Regions from separate parts of the Acidovorax sp. GW835-FHT14B10 genome, predicted to be linked through region 1. Evidence: predicted binding sites of a transcription regulator. Region 1 holds the regulator's gene; the other holds the start of a gene.
What was found. The regulator HrcA, encoded in region 1, represses chaperone genes, less so after heat shock. The targets are predictions, from matches to a motif close to TTAGCACTCNNNNNNNNNGAGTGCTAA.
Positions count from the first base shown of each region.

Region 2: the regulator HrcA is predicted to act here: its motif matches at 4,644-4,670, upstream of AC1Q5S_RS18905 (co-chaperone GroES).

Region 1 covers NZ_JBXAGC010000002.1:57,069-64,830, reverse strand. Annotated here, with positions in the region: gene rapZ (RNase adapter RapZ) at 1-363, opposite strand, end outside; gene recN (DNA repair protein RecN) at 366-2,033, opposite strand; gene AC1Q5S_RS02185 (NAD kinase) at 2,036-2,932, opposite strand; gene hrcA (heat-inducible transcriptional repressor HrcA) at 2,961-3,965, shown strand; tRNA gene AC1Q5S_RS02175 (tRNA-Ile) at 4,166-4,244, shown strand; partial or broken gene AC1Q5S_RS02170 (YkvA family protein) at 4,410-4,655, opposite strand; gene AC1Q5S_RS02165 (ferritin-like domain-containing protein) at 4,783-5,238, opposite strand; gene AC1Q5S_RS02160 (DUF2325 domain-containing protein) at 5,274-6,542, opposite strand; gene AC1Q5S_RS02155 (hypothetical protein) at 6,830-7,321, opposite strand; gene AC1Q5S_RS02150 (TonB-dependent receptor plug domain-containing protein) at 7,539-7,762, shown strand, end outside.
Region 2 covers NZ_JBXAGC010000031.1:14,695-22,456, reverse strand. Annotated here, with positions in the region: gene AC1Q5S_RS18925 (CreA family protein) at 1-247, shown strand, start outside; gene AC1Q5S_RS18920 (DsbA family oxidoreductase) at 392-1,039, opposite strand; gene AC1Q5S_RS18915 (AMP-binding protein) at 1,107-2,615, opposite strand; gene AC1Q5S_RS18910 (YcjF family protein) at 2,886-3,860, shown strand; gene AC1Q5S_RS18905 (co-chaperone GroES) at 4,761-5,051, shown strand; gene groL (chaperonin GroEL) at 5,227-6,879, shown strand; gene AC1Q5S_RS18895 (DUF805 domain-containing protein) at 6,963-7,295, opposite strand; gene AC1Q5S_RS18890 (DUF1924 domain-containing protein) at 7,555-7,762, shown strand, end outside.

The DNA.
Region 1 (7,762 bases):
CGTGAGTGCTCGACGGCCATCTGGAACATCATCATGCGACAAAGGGTGGCGGCGACGTGTCTCGGAAAAACGGCGAACCAGTGTGTCTGTGGTCGCATCCAGGAAGATGGACTGAACAATCACCCCCTGTTTGCGCAGACGGTCCAGTTCCCGGGGTACTTGCGGTAGTGACGTGGCGCTGCGCACATCCATGGCGATTGCCACGCGGTTCCCGTGGTGCTTGTGCTCCAGTGCCACAAAAGCGGGGAGCAATTCAGGGGGCAGGTTGTCAACGCAGTAATACCCGTAATCCTCCAGCGCATGCAACGCCACGGATTTTCCCGAGCCAGACATTCCGGTGATCAGCACAATTTCCAGGGACATGGTCATCGTTCCATTGTCGAGGTAGTAGCAAGGCTTAACATTTCGTTGGCATGCGCCAGGGTGGTTCCCGTGGGGTGTTCACCGCCAAGCATGCGGGCCACTTCCGCAATCCGCTGGTCGCCCAGAAGCGGCCTGACGGTGCTGGTGGTTCCGTCCGCATTGCGACGCTTGAACACCATGAGATGGTGGTCTGCATAGGCTGCCACCTGCGGCAAGTGGGTGACTGCCAGCACCTGCCGGTCGCGTCCCAGTTGCCGCATCAATCGACCCACAGTTTCTGCCACGGCCCCTCCGACGCCCGAATCCACTTCGTCAAAAACCAGGGTGGGCGCCGTACCCAGTTCGCTGGTGGTCACGGAAATGGCCAGGGAAAGCCGTGACAGCTCGCCGCCCGATGCGACCTTGCCGATGGGGCGGGGCGTCATGCCAGGGTGGCCTGCCACGAGAAAGGCAACGTCGTCCAATCCATGCAGTGCAGGCTCAGAGGCCGTTGTCACCGAAACCTCAAACACACCTCCCGTCATGCCCAGGCCCTGCATCGCCTGTGTGATGGCCGCGGACAGTTGGGGTGCAGCCTTTGCTCTACCGCGCGAAATGGCGCGTGCGATGGTTTGGTAGGCTTTGGCGGTGCTCGCTTGGGTTGATTCGAGGCTGGCGAGATCGGCTGCAGCGTCCAGACGCAGCAGTTCTGTTTTCCAAGCTTGCAGCAAGGCGGGCAATTCTGAAGGTTGGCGCTTGTAGCGCCTCGCCAGAGTCATCCACTGCGACACGCGCACGTCGAGATCTGCAAGACGTTCCGGGTCCAGGTCGGTACGCCTCAGATAGGCTTGCAGCGAGCGGATGACATCGCTGGTCTGCGCCAAGCTGGACGAAAGGATATTTGCCAGGTCGCCAAACACAGGTTCAAGCTGCTCGTGGTTCTGCAGTCGTGAGACAGCGCGCGTCAGTCTGGAATGTGCGCCCGACTCCTCCTCGTCGAGGGTTGCCAGTGCATCCTGGGCGGCTTCCAGCAGCGTGTGGGCATGCGAGAGACGCTGGTGCTGCATTTCCAGGTCCACCCACTCGTCGTCTCCGGGGGCCAGTTTGCTGATTTCAGCAATTTGCCATTGCAGCCGCTCGCGCTCTTGCTGCAGAGATGCTTGGGCCGCACGTGCTTCCTCCAGGATCTTCTGGGCGACACGCCATTGGGTCCAGCTTGCAGACAATTCCTGCAGCGAAATACCCGCATAAGCGTCCAGCAAGCCGCGCACGGAATCCGGGCGGGTCAGACTCTGCCATGCGTGCTGGCCATGAATGTCCAATAATTGATCCCCCAGGTGGCGGAGTTGCGTTGCGGTAGCCGGCGTGCCATTGATCCACGCTCGACTTTTCCCCAGGGTGTCTACGGTTCGGCGCAGTAGCAAGATGTCGCTGGCCTCGATCCCCGCTTCTTCGAACCATGGGTGCAAGTGGCTGGGGGAATCGAATTCTGCGCACACATCGGCATGGCGGGCGCCTTCACGCACGTACCCTGCATCCGCGCGAGCGCCCAGTGCCAGTTGCAGCGCATCCACCAGAATCGATTTGCCGGCCCCGGTTTCCCCGGTCAACACGGTGAAGCCTGTCTGTAGATCCAGAGCAAGTTCTCGAACAATCACGAAGTCCCGCAGGGTGATTCGCCTGAGCGCCATGATTAGGAGCCCCCTTCGTTCCAGCGTAACTTCTTGCGCAGTGTCGCGAAATAGTTCCAGCCGAGCGGGTGCAAAAACCGAACGCTGTGCTCGGAGCGCTGAACAAGAATCCGGTCACCGTGCAGCAGTGACGCCAGAGACTGCATGTCGAAATTGGCGCTGACGTCCCTGCCACTCACTATCTCGACGGCCACTTCGGTGGCGTCCGATAAAACGATAGGGCGGTTTGAAAGGGTATGGGGTGCGATGGGAACCAATACCCACCCTGGAATGGACGGGTGCAGCATGGGGCCGCCCGCGGAAAGTGCGTAGGCTGTTGATCCGGTGGGCGATGCAATGATGAGCCCGTCAGCCCTCTGGTTGGCCACGAATTGCCCGCCCACTTCCACGCGAAGTTCCACCATGCCGGATGTGGCTCCGCGATTCACCACGACATCGTTCATGGCAAGGGCTTCGAAAACCGTGGCCTGCCCACGAACCACGCGTGCGCGCATCAGGGGGCGCAAATCCTCTTCGTATTCTCCGCACAGCATGGGAGTGAGCGCTGCCTGATAGCTGCCGAAGGGAATGTCGGTGATGAAACCCAGGCGCCCCTGATTGATTCCGATCAGCGGGGTGCCATAGCGCGCGAGCTGTCGACCGATGCCGAGCATGGTGCCATCTCCGCCAACGACGAGCCCCAGTTCGCATTGGGCGCCAATGGTGTCCACGTCCATGGAGGGATAGGCGGTCAGTTTGGTATTGATGGCGGTTTCTTTTTCAAGCACCACCTGACATCCCAGGCGAACAAGAAACTGAGCTATCTCTTCGAGGGCGTGGCGCGAGCTATCGGTCATGGCGCCGGCAGCAGTTGCCTGATACTTGCCGATAAGCGCAACATGGCGGAAATTGGACGTCATCGCGAAATTACATCATTAAAATCATTCCATGCTCGATGACCGTGCCAAGTTGTTGCTGAAAGCGCTGGTCGAGCGCTATATCGCCGATGGGCAGCCTGTGGGTTCGCGCACCCTTTCACGTGCTTCCGGGTTGGAGCTCTCCCCGGCAACGATACGCAATGTCATGGCGGATCTGGAGGCGCTGGGGTTGATCGCAAGCCCCCACACCTCCGCTGGAAGAATCCCCACCGCGCGTGGCTACCGCCTGTTTGTGGACACCATGCTGACAGTGCAGCGGGATCCACTGACGCCGCCACAACTGGTGCCAGAGCAGCCGCAAAAAGTGATTGCCAATGCGGCGCACCTTTTGTCGAACCTCTCCCAGTTTGTGGGTGTCGTGATGGCGCCGCGGCGCACCTCCGTGTTCCGCCATATCGAATTTCTTCGACTTTCGGAGCGCCGGTTTCTGGTGATCATTGTTTCACCGGAGGGAGATGTGCAAAACCGTGTCATCTTCACCGATGTGGACTATTCACAGTCGCAGTTGATCGAGGCCGCCAACTTCCTGAATGCCCACTATGCCGGTTTGGCCATGGAGCAAGTCCGTGAAAAGCTCAAATCGGAGGTGGACATGCTGCGAGGGGAGATCGCTTCATTGATGCAGGCTGCGGTCAACATCAGTTCGGAAGCCCTTTCCGAAGCGCAGGATGAGGTCGTCATTTCTGGCGAAAGAAACCTGCTGGCAGTGAGCGATTTCTCTAGCGACATGGGCAACCTTCGCAGGGCCTTCGATTTGTTCGAACAGAAAACCCAGATACTTCGCCTTCTGGACATCTCCAGCCAGGCAGAGGGCGTCCGTATCTACATCGGCGGAGAGAGCCAGGTTGTGCCGTTCGAAGAGCTCTCGATTGTTAGCGCACCTTACGAAGTGGACGGCCGGGTGGTGGGTACGCTGGGGGTGATCGGCCCCACCCGCATGCCCTATGACCGGATGATCCAGATCGTGGACATTACTTCCAAGCTGGTGTCCAACGCGCTCAGTTACCGCAAATAAACACCCTACAATACTTGCCGTGCTCCGTCTGATTCAGCGCTGGCGCGAGGGGCGTTAGTTCAGTTGGTGAGAGCAGAGGACTCATGCTACATCGTTCAAGATGTTGAAGCAGGGGATTAAACTCAATAAAATCAACACCTTGCGCAGGTAGTGACCGCCCAAGCGAAGCCGCCATGTAACGGCCGAGTAGCAAAAATTTCGGGACGCTAGCTCATGCTTGGTTAGAGCAGTAGACTCATAATCTATTGGTGCCGTGTTCGACTCACGGGCGTCCCACCAAAAAAACCCCAGCCCTCACCATCTGGGGTTTTTTCGTTACTGAGCCCCGCAAAGCCCCGGCTACTGGCCACACAGTGTCGCTGCGGGCCTCGCAGCACCTGCGCCAATACCAGTGCGGCACCCATCCCCCGATCAGCGCCCGTGCCGCCCGCTACCCTCACCACGTTTCATCCAGTCGTCCGCGCGAGACCGGCAGTCGGTCAATACCGACACGGGTACGAGCCTGACCGTGCGTCAGATCAGGCAAGGCAACAACGGCAAATCATCCACGTAGCCCAGCACGGGTATGAAGTCCGGAATAAGGTCAATCGGGCTGAGCGCATAGGCCACAACGAAAACCCCCTGCGCTTTTGCATACCACGGGGTTTCAGGTTGCTTGGCCCAGGTTTTGAAATTGTCGAGTTTGAACAGATTTCAAGCCCGCTAAAAGCGCCGTAACTCCGGCGTGCAGCGTCCCACAAGTCAAAGTCTGAGTGATGGCTAGGTGGGCGACACCCATTAAAGGTGTGTCGCCAAAGTCGCCGTGCCGCTGTCAGTATTAGCCCTTGAACGCTGCGGTCTCGCCCGGACGGCGCAGCATCTTGTTGACCTCGTCTTGATGCAGCTCTTCATTGACGATCATCTCGCGGGCGTACTCTTCCAGAAGTACCGAGTGGCCTTCCGCGATCTTGAGCAAATCGTAGTACGCGGCCAGGGCGGTTTTCTCGTGCGACAAGCTCTCGCGCAGAATGTCGCCAATGTCGTGCTGTTCGGTTTCCAGCAGGGGGCCGATCTTGAGGGACGGGTGGCCGCCCAGCAGCGTGACCATTTCCCCGGCTTTGTGAGCATGGGCCAGGCTCTCATCGGCGTTGCCCTTCATCCAGGATACGATGGGAATGCGGTTGTAGCCATACACCATGAGCGAGTAGTGGGTGTACTTCACCACACCCGCCAACTCAAGTTCCATGATCCGGTTGAGAGCATCAATAGCGGCTTTGGTTTTGGATTCGTCCATGGTGGACTCCTTTCATGGCGGCGATATGTTGCTTTTTACTGAGCGAATGTATTTTCTGCCAGTTCGCCGTGGGTGTCATCCACGGTGATTTGCTGCAAGGTACGGGTCAGTGAGGAGGTGCTGGGGTTCTCGACGAAGACACATTGCTTGCCGGTACGTTTGCAGAAATCCTTGACCCGCCAGTAGGCGTTGTGACTGATGCAGCCGGTTTGGCAGATGACCAAATCGGCTGCGGCGAGGATGGAGTCGAGCGCACCTTGCTTGTCTTCCAGACCCCCATCGTGGTGTGCGAAGTTGCCCCCCGCTTTCTCGATCACATCGCGATAGTTCGCCACGTTTCCGTTGCGACCCCCGACACACAGGATCGTCTTTGCCTTGAGATGGAAGGTGATTGGGCTTTCCTTGGGCGTGTCGTGGTGCTGTTCGGCTGCGGGAGCAGGCTGAGCCGCCGATTCACGCAGGCTCGGCGAGCGTTGTGCTTCGCTGAGCTGCTGGCGCAGTTGTGCGTTTTGCGTTTCCAGCTCCGCCTGTCGAGCCGTGAGCTGATCGATCTTCTTTCGCAGCCGGGACGTGTTTTCAAAGTCCGGCAGCGACGCTTTCAGCTGCTCCATGTCCTGCAGATGGAACGCAATCCGCGAGTCCTTACCAATCACGATGGCTCGCTGCTGCACGAGTTGTGCGTGCAGTTGCTCGATTTCAGCGGCCTTCTCCGTGATCACTCGGGTGCATCGTTCTTGCACTCGGCCCAGCTCCCGACCCAGGACACCGTTTTCCTTGATCAACTCGTTGAACTTGGTCAAGTCAATGCGAACAGCGGCCCCGGCCTGGTGCTGCAACATGTGCATGTCTCTCAGGACAACCTCCTGCAAAACCTCGTCGCAGCGGGGGTGGGTCAACGTGGCCCAAAAAGCCCCTGAGACATCGCCTTGGCGAACAGCGTCAGCCCACAGGTCGGCCACCGCCTTGGTGTCCTTGGCGAACTTGAACGCCTGAACGGTTCTGGCGTACCGTGATTCCAGATCCTTCTGCAGCAGCTCGGACAGCCGATTGCGCTGGGTGCATTCGGCGACCGCGCCGACATGAACCTCGTAATCATCCGCAATGGCTTTGCCCCCCAATGCCTTGTTCACCAACTGGCGAAGTGCTGCCAGCGGAAGGCACACCCCCACCACGGGGCAGTGGCACTGGTGTGGAAGATCCCAAAGCCGCCTGCGGCGAGACCCGGTATTGGCCGGAAGAGGGCTGGCGCATTGATCACACATACGACCTCCTGGTTGTGCGGTCTCGTTTTCAATGAACCACATGAGCGGACTCGTGACAGGCATGGCCTTCGTGCGGTTGCATGCCGTTCAAGCGCTTTTGGGCTTGCGACAGCATCTCGGCCAAGGCCAAGAATGCGTTGACTTCCAGTCGAACCGACAGGCAATCTATGGACAGATGCACCACCCCGCAATCGGAACAGACCGACACATGCCCGACAGGGCTACGGGCCAGCATGGTGTGCTGGCAGCTGGGCGAAGTGGACAAGTGCTCCATGCGAACCTTCGGTGAAGTGGTTGGTGAAATTGATTATAAATAAGAATCGTTCGCATTAAAAGAGTGCATCCAAAACCAAAAACCGAACAGCTTGCGGGTTGTTCGGTCTTTTGGTGTGCGGTTGTGGGTAGAAGTTGGCAACGGAGCATCCCTCCGTTCTGGCGACTTTGGCGACACAGCAGTAAAAGTCGGAGTCGCCGTGTCGCCAGGAGCGTCTGTGAGCGTGGTGGGCCGGCCTGCCTCGGCTCTTCGTTGGCATGAACTGCGGCGGCAGGCAGGTTGCTGCCGGGCGATGACGTGCCTGATTGCTGTCGCAGGCCGTGAAGTTCGAATAGATGCCGCCCAGCAACCAGCGCTGAACACGTGAGAAGCTCAGTTGCAGGCCAAGAGGATAGGCCATTGCCTGCGTTTCGCTGTCGAGCGGATGCCCACGCAGCGGACGCCCCATCACGCTCGCCCTTGGCACTTTGGCGTATCCAGGGTTAGGCGCACAGATTTGAAGTGCACGGGCGTTGACTTCTGGTGAATGATTTTTCGTTGCGGACATGAAAATTTACAAAACAAACACGAACCATTCTCATTGGCATACAATATGGGCACCTGAGGCAGGGGGCGCTCCCCGTCCAAAGTTGCACCTGCCCTGCACTTACGGGCTGGGTTGAGGGCTTACCCAGCAGCTTCATGCGTTGCAAGGCACGGCTTCAGGTCCTTGATGAACTCCTGTTGTCGGAGTTTTTCGGACCAACACCAAGCCGGATAAACAGATGAACAGAAGCACCCTGTGGGCGTCGCCATGCGCGTCCGAAACGAAGCGATTTCCAGCTAAAGCGCTGACGCTAGCCATCGCAGCGGCATGTTCCGCGTTGGCCCACGCCCAGGATTCCGAAGCCCGGCCTTCCTTGTCCGAGGTGACTGTCACGGCCACCCGGTCTGAGGCACTGGTCAACACCGTTCCGCAGTCCATCACCGTTGTGCGCCGCGATGAAAT
Region 2 (7,762 bases), on a different contig from region 1:
AGCCTCGATCGCCTGCCGCCAGGTGGGGGCCATCAGCATCCCCCAGCCGCTCAGGAAGCAGGAAGAGGTGTTCAGCGAGCGCATGTCCATCCTGTTCAAGCGCCTGCGCATCGTGCGCATGGTGGACCCGGCGCGCAACACGCTGGTCTACCTGACCTATTCGGAAAAGCTGATCGACGGTTCGCCGCAGAACAGCGTCACGGCCGTGCCGGTGGACCGGGCCACGGCGATTCCGCTGCGCAAGTAGGTAGACAGGCGGACAGGCGAGCGGCAAGGCAACGACACCAAAAACAAAAGGGGCTCAGCAGGCCTCTTTTGTTTTTTTATGCATCAAATTGGCCTCCAGCGCTTATTCATCAAACGCTAGGAGCCATCAAAATCATCGCCAACATCACCGCTGGCTGGCAATCTGCCGCAGCGCCTGCTCGAACACCTCCACCGGCTGCCCGCCCTGAATCAGATGCCGGTCGTTCACGATGATGGCCGGCACCGAATGGATGCCATGCTGCAGGTAGAACTGCTCACGCTCGCGCACCTCTTCCGCAAAACGATCAGACGCCAATAGCTCACGCGCTTCATCCATATTCAGGCCCACCTCACCGGCCACGCGCACCAGCACCTCATGGTTGCTAGGGTCGTGCCCATCGGTGAAATACGCTTTGAACAGCGCGAGCTTAAGCTGTGGCTGCAAGCTGTTTTCTTCGGCCCAGTGCAACAGACGGTGCGCGTCGAAAGTGTTGTAGACACGGCTGCGCTTGCCCTTGCCGAAAGTGAATCCCAGCTCAGCTCCACGCGCCGCAATGGCTTCGCGGTTGCGCTCAAGTTGCTCAGGCGTGGAGCCATACTTCTCCTGCAGATGCTCGTTGATGTCCTGGCCCTCGGGGCCCATCTGAGGATTCAGCTCGAACGGCTGAAAGTGCATGTCAAGAGCTACTTCGCTCTTCAGGCGATCGGCAGCCTGCTCCAGCGCCTTGAGGCCGATGACGCACCAGGGGCAGGAGACATCGGAGACGAAATCGATCTTGAGGGTGGTGGTCATGGCGGGCTCGCAGAAAAGTGCAGGCCACAATGGTAGGCCCACGCATTGGCCTTTGCAGGCCGGGCTTTTAACCCAGCATCTCCCGCAACGCCGTCTTGGGCACCTTGCCATAGCTGTTCTTGGGCAAGGCGGGCACAAAACGGTACCGCCGAGGGCGCTTGAAGCGCGCAATGTGCGCCAGGCACAGCGCGTCCAGCGCATCCGGCGTCACCCCCTCATCGCCCACCACAAAGGCCACAGGCACCTCGCCCCACTCCGCATCCGGCTGCCCCACCACGGCCACCTCGCGCACCTGCGGGTGCAGCAGCAGCACTTCTTCGACCTCGCGCGGGTAGATGTTGGAGCCGCCCGAGATGATCACGTCCTTGGACCGGTCCTTGAGCGTGAGAAAACCGTCAATGTCCAGGCACCCCATGTCGCCGGTGTACAGCCAGCCATCGCGCAGTGTCTGGGCCGTGGCCTCGGGGTTGTTCCAGTAGCCGGGCATCACGGTTTCGCCGCGCACCACCACCTCGCCGGTCTCGCCTGCGGGCACAGGCTGGCCGGCCGCATCGACCACGCGCACCTCCACCAGCGACTGCGCCACGCCCACCGAAGCCATGCGCTCGGCCCAGCGCGGGTGGTGGCGGTCGGCCAGCTGCGCACGCGAGAGGGCGGTGATGGTCATGGGACTTTCGCCCTGGCCGTAGATCTGCACGAAACGGTTGCCCAGGGTGGCCAGCGCGGCGCGCAGGTCGTCGGCATACATGGGGCCGCCGCCGTACACGATGGTCTTGAAGCCCGCCACCTCCGCGCCCGTGGCCCGCACATGCTCGACCAGCCGGTGCACCATGGTGGGCGCGGCAAACAGCGTGAGCGGGCCCACCGAGGCGGCCAGCTGCACCAGTTCGGCGGGCTCGAAACCGCCCGACACGGGCACGACATGCCGCCCGCCGCGCAGCACCTGGGCGTAGTTGTAGAGCCCCGCGCCGTGCGACATGGGGGCGGCATACACCATGGCGTCGCCCGGGGCGATGTCGTCCACATCGGTGAAATAGCAGGCCGTCATGGCCAGCAGGTTGCGGTGCGTCTGCATCACGCCCTTGGGGCGGCCGGTGGTGCCCGAGGTGTAGAACAGCGAGGCCACATCCTGCGGCGCGCGGTCATGGACCTCCATGGGCGCATGCCGCACGGCAGCGGCATAGGCATCCGAGCCCAACACCAGCAGGCCGGCCTCCGGTGCACCGGCTTCGCGCGCGGCGGCAGCGAGCGCCTGCGACGCCAGCACCACGCGCGCACCGGAATCGGCCAGCACATGCGCCAGCTCCTTGGCATGCAGTTTGTAGTTGACCGGCACCGACACCGCGCCCGCCCACACAATGGCATGCAGAGCCTCCAGGTACTCCGGGCAGTTGGCGGCGTAGATGGCCACGCGGTCACCCGGCGCCACACCGCACTGCGTGCGCAGCCAGGCCGCCAGGGCCGCCGCGCGCGCACCCAGGGCGCCATAGCGCAGCACCACCTGGTCGCCGTGCAGCACGGCAGGTTGATCGGGGTAGCGCTGGGCGCTGCGGTGGAGCAGATGGGCAATGTTCATGGGGTGCGCTTCATCACGGAGGAATGCGGGGGAGCCTGCGCAACTGTAGGCGATAGGGCCTGCGGCACACACGCCGCGCCCCGCGGGGAAACCCGCAGCCACGGCATGCCGGGCGCGCCGCCAATTCCCCACAAACTGTGGCGTTGAAACGCGATTGCCTAGACTGCATATGCACGGTACACATCCGGCGCTGCCTTGGTTTCCTTGATTGCGTTGCGCCTGGTTTATTCGGCCCCCTTCCTTTTTACCGCTCCCCGGGAGCTGCAACGCATGACACTGGACCAGCAAAAATCCATCCTCACCATCGCCCTTCTGGCCGCATTTGCGGACGGTGACAAGGACGACGCCGAGCGCGAAGAAATCCGCCGCATCGCCCAGTCGCTGGCCGGCGACGCGGGCATGGCCGACCTGCCGCGCATCTACCAGGACGTGCTGCTCCAGCGCACCAGCTTGCAGGCCGCAGCCAGCGCCCTGAGCGAACCCATGCACCGCCAGCTCGCCTACGAAATGGCGGTGTGCGTGTGCGATGTGGATGGCCGCCAGACAGCGGCCGAGCGCGATTTTCTGGCCACGCTCAAAACATTGCTGCAACTGGGCACACCGCAGACCGACGTGTTTGACCAGGAAGCCGACGCGCTGGTGGCGGCGGCAGAAAAGGCTGTGCCCATGGCCATCCCTGCGGCAGCCCCGGTGGCCACGGCGGCGGTGGCCGCAGCCGCCCCTGCCGCTTCCGATGCGGGCCTGGACCAGTCCATCCTCCATTACGCCCTGCTCAACGGCGCGCTGGAGCTGCTGCCGCAGTCCTGGGCGTCAATGGCCATCATCCCGCTGCAGGTGAAGATGGTGTATGGCATCGGCAAGGCCCATGGCGTGGAACTGGACCAGGGCCACATCAAGGAGTTCATCGCCGCCGCTGGCGTGGGTCTGACCTCGCAATACCTGGAGCAGTTTGGCCGCAAATTGCTCGGAGGCCTGCTGGGCAAGGCAGCGGGCAAAACCATCGGCCGCATGGGCGGTGCCGCCACTGGTATGGCGTTTTCGTTTGCCACGACCTATGCGCTGGGGCAGGTGGCCCGGCGCTACTACGCCGGGGGCCGGGTCATGAGCACCACCATGCTGCGCGACACGTTCCAGAACCTGCTCGGCCCCGCCAAGCAGCTGCAAACACAATACCTGCCACAGATCCAGCAAAAGGCCGCAACGCTGGACGCCGGCCAGATCCTGGCGCTGGTACGGGGAGCGTAGGTCGGGGGGCAAGGTATCGCCCACAAATTGCTATCCGATTAATAGCTTGAAGCGCTTTTTTATAAGCGTTTCAAGCTATTTTCATTCAGAAAATACGCCTGTCGGCGGTTGCCCTGGTGCGGCGGCCGCGCGCTGGGGCGGGCAGACGCTGCTGCGCCGTTGCAACACCGCTGCACAGGCCCATGGCGGGCACATCGGCACATGCCGGAATCGGCCTGCACGCCACCACGGACCCTGCAGAAATATCCGCCCCCCTGCCGTCACGGTGTGTGGCGACCGCCGAGGGTCTTGCGCTGCTGGTGTTTGGGGTGGGGTGCCCACTGCTGCAATGGCCCCAGGCGGTGGAATGGGGCGTGGTGGCGGCATTTTTTCTGCCCAGCTGCGCGGTGCCCGGGCTCCATGGCAATGCCTGCTGCATGCCGATACCCACAAGCAGATTGCACGCGCCCTGACCACCACGCACACCCTGAACGCAGCCTGCGCTCTGCTGGCGCGGCAGGCCAGCGCCGGGAAGCGGCGGTGATCAGGCTGGGAACTTGAAACGGCGTCCTCCCCACGGTCGCATTGCAGTTGACTGCATTAATGGGTTTCAGCGCTTTCTGGCATTGCGCAAGCAGCTATTTTTCAATAGCAATCCGTTACCACCAGAGACAGTGAACCGGCAGGAAGAGCCCACCGGGCCGGTGCAACCCTGCAAGGTGACCGCCTGCCGCTGCATTCTCCCTCCCCAAAATCCCCCATCCGCCAGGGGACGTCTTGAAACGGCCACAAATGCCTCTATCATTAGCACTCGCCTCAAACGAGTGCTAACAAGGCGCTTGTCGCGAGGAAGTTTGGTGGTGTTCGCAGTGCGGGCGCCTTTTCATCCGGCTTTTTATTTCAGTCAACAGGAGCAATGCAATGAACCTTCGCCCTCTGCACGATCGCGTGATCGTCAAGCGTATCGAAAGCGAAACCACGACCGCCTCCGGCATCGTGATCCCCGACAACGCCGCTGAAAAGCCCGATCAAGGTGAAGTGCTGGCCGTCGGCCCCGGCAAGAAGAACGACAAGGGCGAGCTGATCGCCCTGAACGTGAAGGTCGGTGACCGCGTTCTGTTCGGCAAGTACTCGGGCCAGACCGTCAAGGTCAAGGGCGACGAGCTGCTGGTGATGAAGGAAGACGACCTGTTCGCCGTTGTCGAGAAGTAATTGCTACTGCGCGGCCCACATGCGTCGTTGGGCGGTGCTCGGAATCCTCACGTACGGGAAGTACGTTCCGGTTCCTGCGCTCCGTCCGCCTAGCCTGTGAGCCGCTCGCTACGCAATTCTTTTCTCGACTCAGTCATCTGTTTCACGAATTTTTAGATTTCTCTAGGAGCCAAACATGGCAGCAAAAGACGTAGTTTTCGGCGGCGAAGCCCGCGCACGCATGGTTGAAGGCGTGAACATCCTGGCCAACGCGGTCAAGGTCACCCTGGGCCCCAAGGGCCGCAACGTGGTGCTGGAGCGCTCGTTCGGCGCCCCCACCGTGACCAAGGACGGTGTGTCCGTGGCCAAGGAAATCGAACTCAAGGACAAGCTGCAGAACATGGGCGCCCAGCTCGTGAAGGAAGTGGCCTCCAAGACCAGCGACAACGCGGGTGACGGCACCACCACCGCCACCGTGTTGGCACAAGCCATCGTGCGCGAAGGCTTCAAGTACGTGGCCGCCGGCATCAACCCCATGGACCTCAAGCGCGGTATCGACAAGGCTGTTGCAGCCCTGGTGATCGAGCTGAAGAAGGCTTCCAAGCCCACCACCACCTCCAAGGAAATCGCCCAGGTCGGTTCGATCTCCGCCAACTCCGACGAAACCATCGGCAAGCTGATCGCTGACGCCATGGACAAGGTCGGCAAGGAAGGCGTGATCACCGTGGAAGACGGCAAGTCGCTCGACTCCGAACTGGACGTCGTGGAAGGCATGCAGTTCGACCGTGGCTACCTGTCGCCCTACTTCATCAACAACCCCGAAAAGCAATCCGCGATTCTGGACAACCCCTTCGTGCTGCTGTTCGACAAGAAAATCAGCAACATCCGCGACCTGCTGCCCACGCTGGAGCAAGTGGCCAAGGCCGGCCGTCCGCTGCTGATCATTGCCGAAGAAGTCGAAGGTGAAGCCCTGGCTACCTTGGTCGTGAACACCATCCGCGGCATCCTGAAGGTCGTGGCTGTGAAGGCTCCTGGCTTCGGCGACCGCCGCAAGGCCATGCTGGAAGACATCGCCATCCTGACGGGCGGCAAGGTCATCGCCGAAGAAGTGGGCCTGACCCTCGAGAAGGTGACCCTGGCCGACCTGGGCCAGGCCAAGCGCATCGAAGTGGGCAAGGAAAACACCATCATCATCGACGGCGCCGGTGCTGCCGCTGACATCGAAGCCCGCGTCAAGCAAGTGCGCGTGCAGATCGAAGAAGCCACGTCCGACTACGACCGCGAAAAGCTGCAGGAACGCGTGGCCAAGCTGGCCGGCGGTGTGGCCGTGATCAAGGTGGGCGCTGCCACCGAAGTCGAAATGAAGGAAAAGAAGGCCCGCGTGGAAGACGCACTGCACGCAACGCGCGCAGCGGTGGAAGAAGGCGTTGTGGCTGGTGGTGGCGTGGCCCTGCTGCGTGCCAAGCAAGCCGTGGGCGACACGGTCAAGGGCGACAACGCCGACCAGGAAGCCGGTATCAAGCTGGTGCTCAAGGCCATCGAAGCCCCCCTGCGTGAAATCGTGAACAACGCCGGTGGTGAAGCCTCGGTGGTGGTGAACGCTGTGTTGGCCGGCAAGGGCAACTACGGTTTCAACGCCTCGAACGACACGTACGGCGACATGCTCGAACTGGGCATCCTGGACCCCACGAAGGTCACCCGCACGGCCCTGCAGAACGCCGCTTCCGTGGCATCGCTGCTGCTGACGACCGAAGCCATGGTGGCCGAGGCTCCGAAGGAAGAAGCCGCTGCCGGCGGCGGCATGCCCGACATGGGCGGTATGGGTGGCATGGGCGGCATGGGCATGTAATTACCTGGCCCCTGCGCAGCCGCCCTGGCTGCGCAGCCCCACAAAAAGCCCGCAGGTCTTACGGTCTGCGGGCTTTTTTCATGTCATGCGGCGAAGGGCTCGCCGTAGGTGTTGGACGATGCTTCGCCGGGCTGCACCCACCAGTACAGCAGCACCAGAAAGCCGATGCCGCTCAGCAACAGCAGCTGCCACCAGCCGGTGCGACCAATGTCGTGCAGGCGGCGCGTGCCCACGGCCAATGCCGGCAACAGCAGCGCCAGCGAGGCCAGCGCGTAGACCATGTCGCCCAGCAGGCTGGCGACGATCATCACGATCACCTGGAACAGAAAAAACCACCAGTATTCGGACCGTGAAGCACGACCCGAAAAAGTAGCGTACTGTCCCAGGCACGACTGGATTGCCTGAACAAAATCCATGGTGAAACCCCTCTCTTGGTGGAATGTTGACGGACGGCTGGCGAATGCCCCAGGACATGATAGGAGGACCGTGCGACAAGCAGATATGCAGAAGGCTCCGCGGCCGGGGCACTGCGACAGCATCTATCGCTCAGCCCAAGGACGCTACTTATTGAACAGCTGCCAGCGCTTGACCAACAAGCGCCATGGGTTGTTTTTATCAAAATAAAAATCAAAAGGACTGGCGTGCGTCCTGCCCTGGCACCTTAAGCCATTCTTCATGCCCGCCTTGCACCATGGCGGCATGAACACCCCACACACCCCCTCTCTCGTGCGCATGGCCGCGCTGCTGGCGCTGGCCTTCGCCCTGGCGCCGGCCCGCGCCGCCGACACCACCGCTGCCTCGCAGATGCAGCGCTGGAGCGATGTCTCCGGCAAACCCGTCAGCGCCGAGCGCGGCCGCGTGTTCTTCAACAGCCGCCATGGCG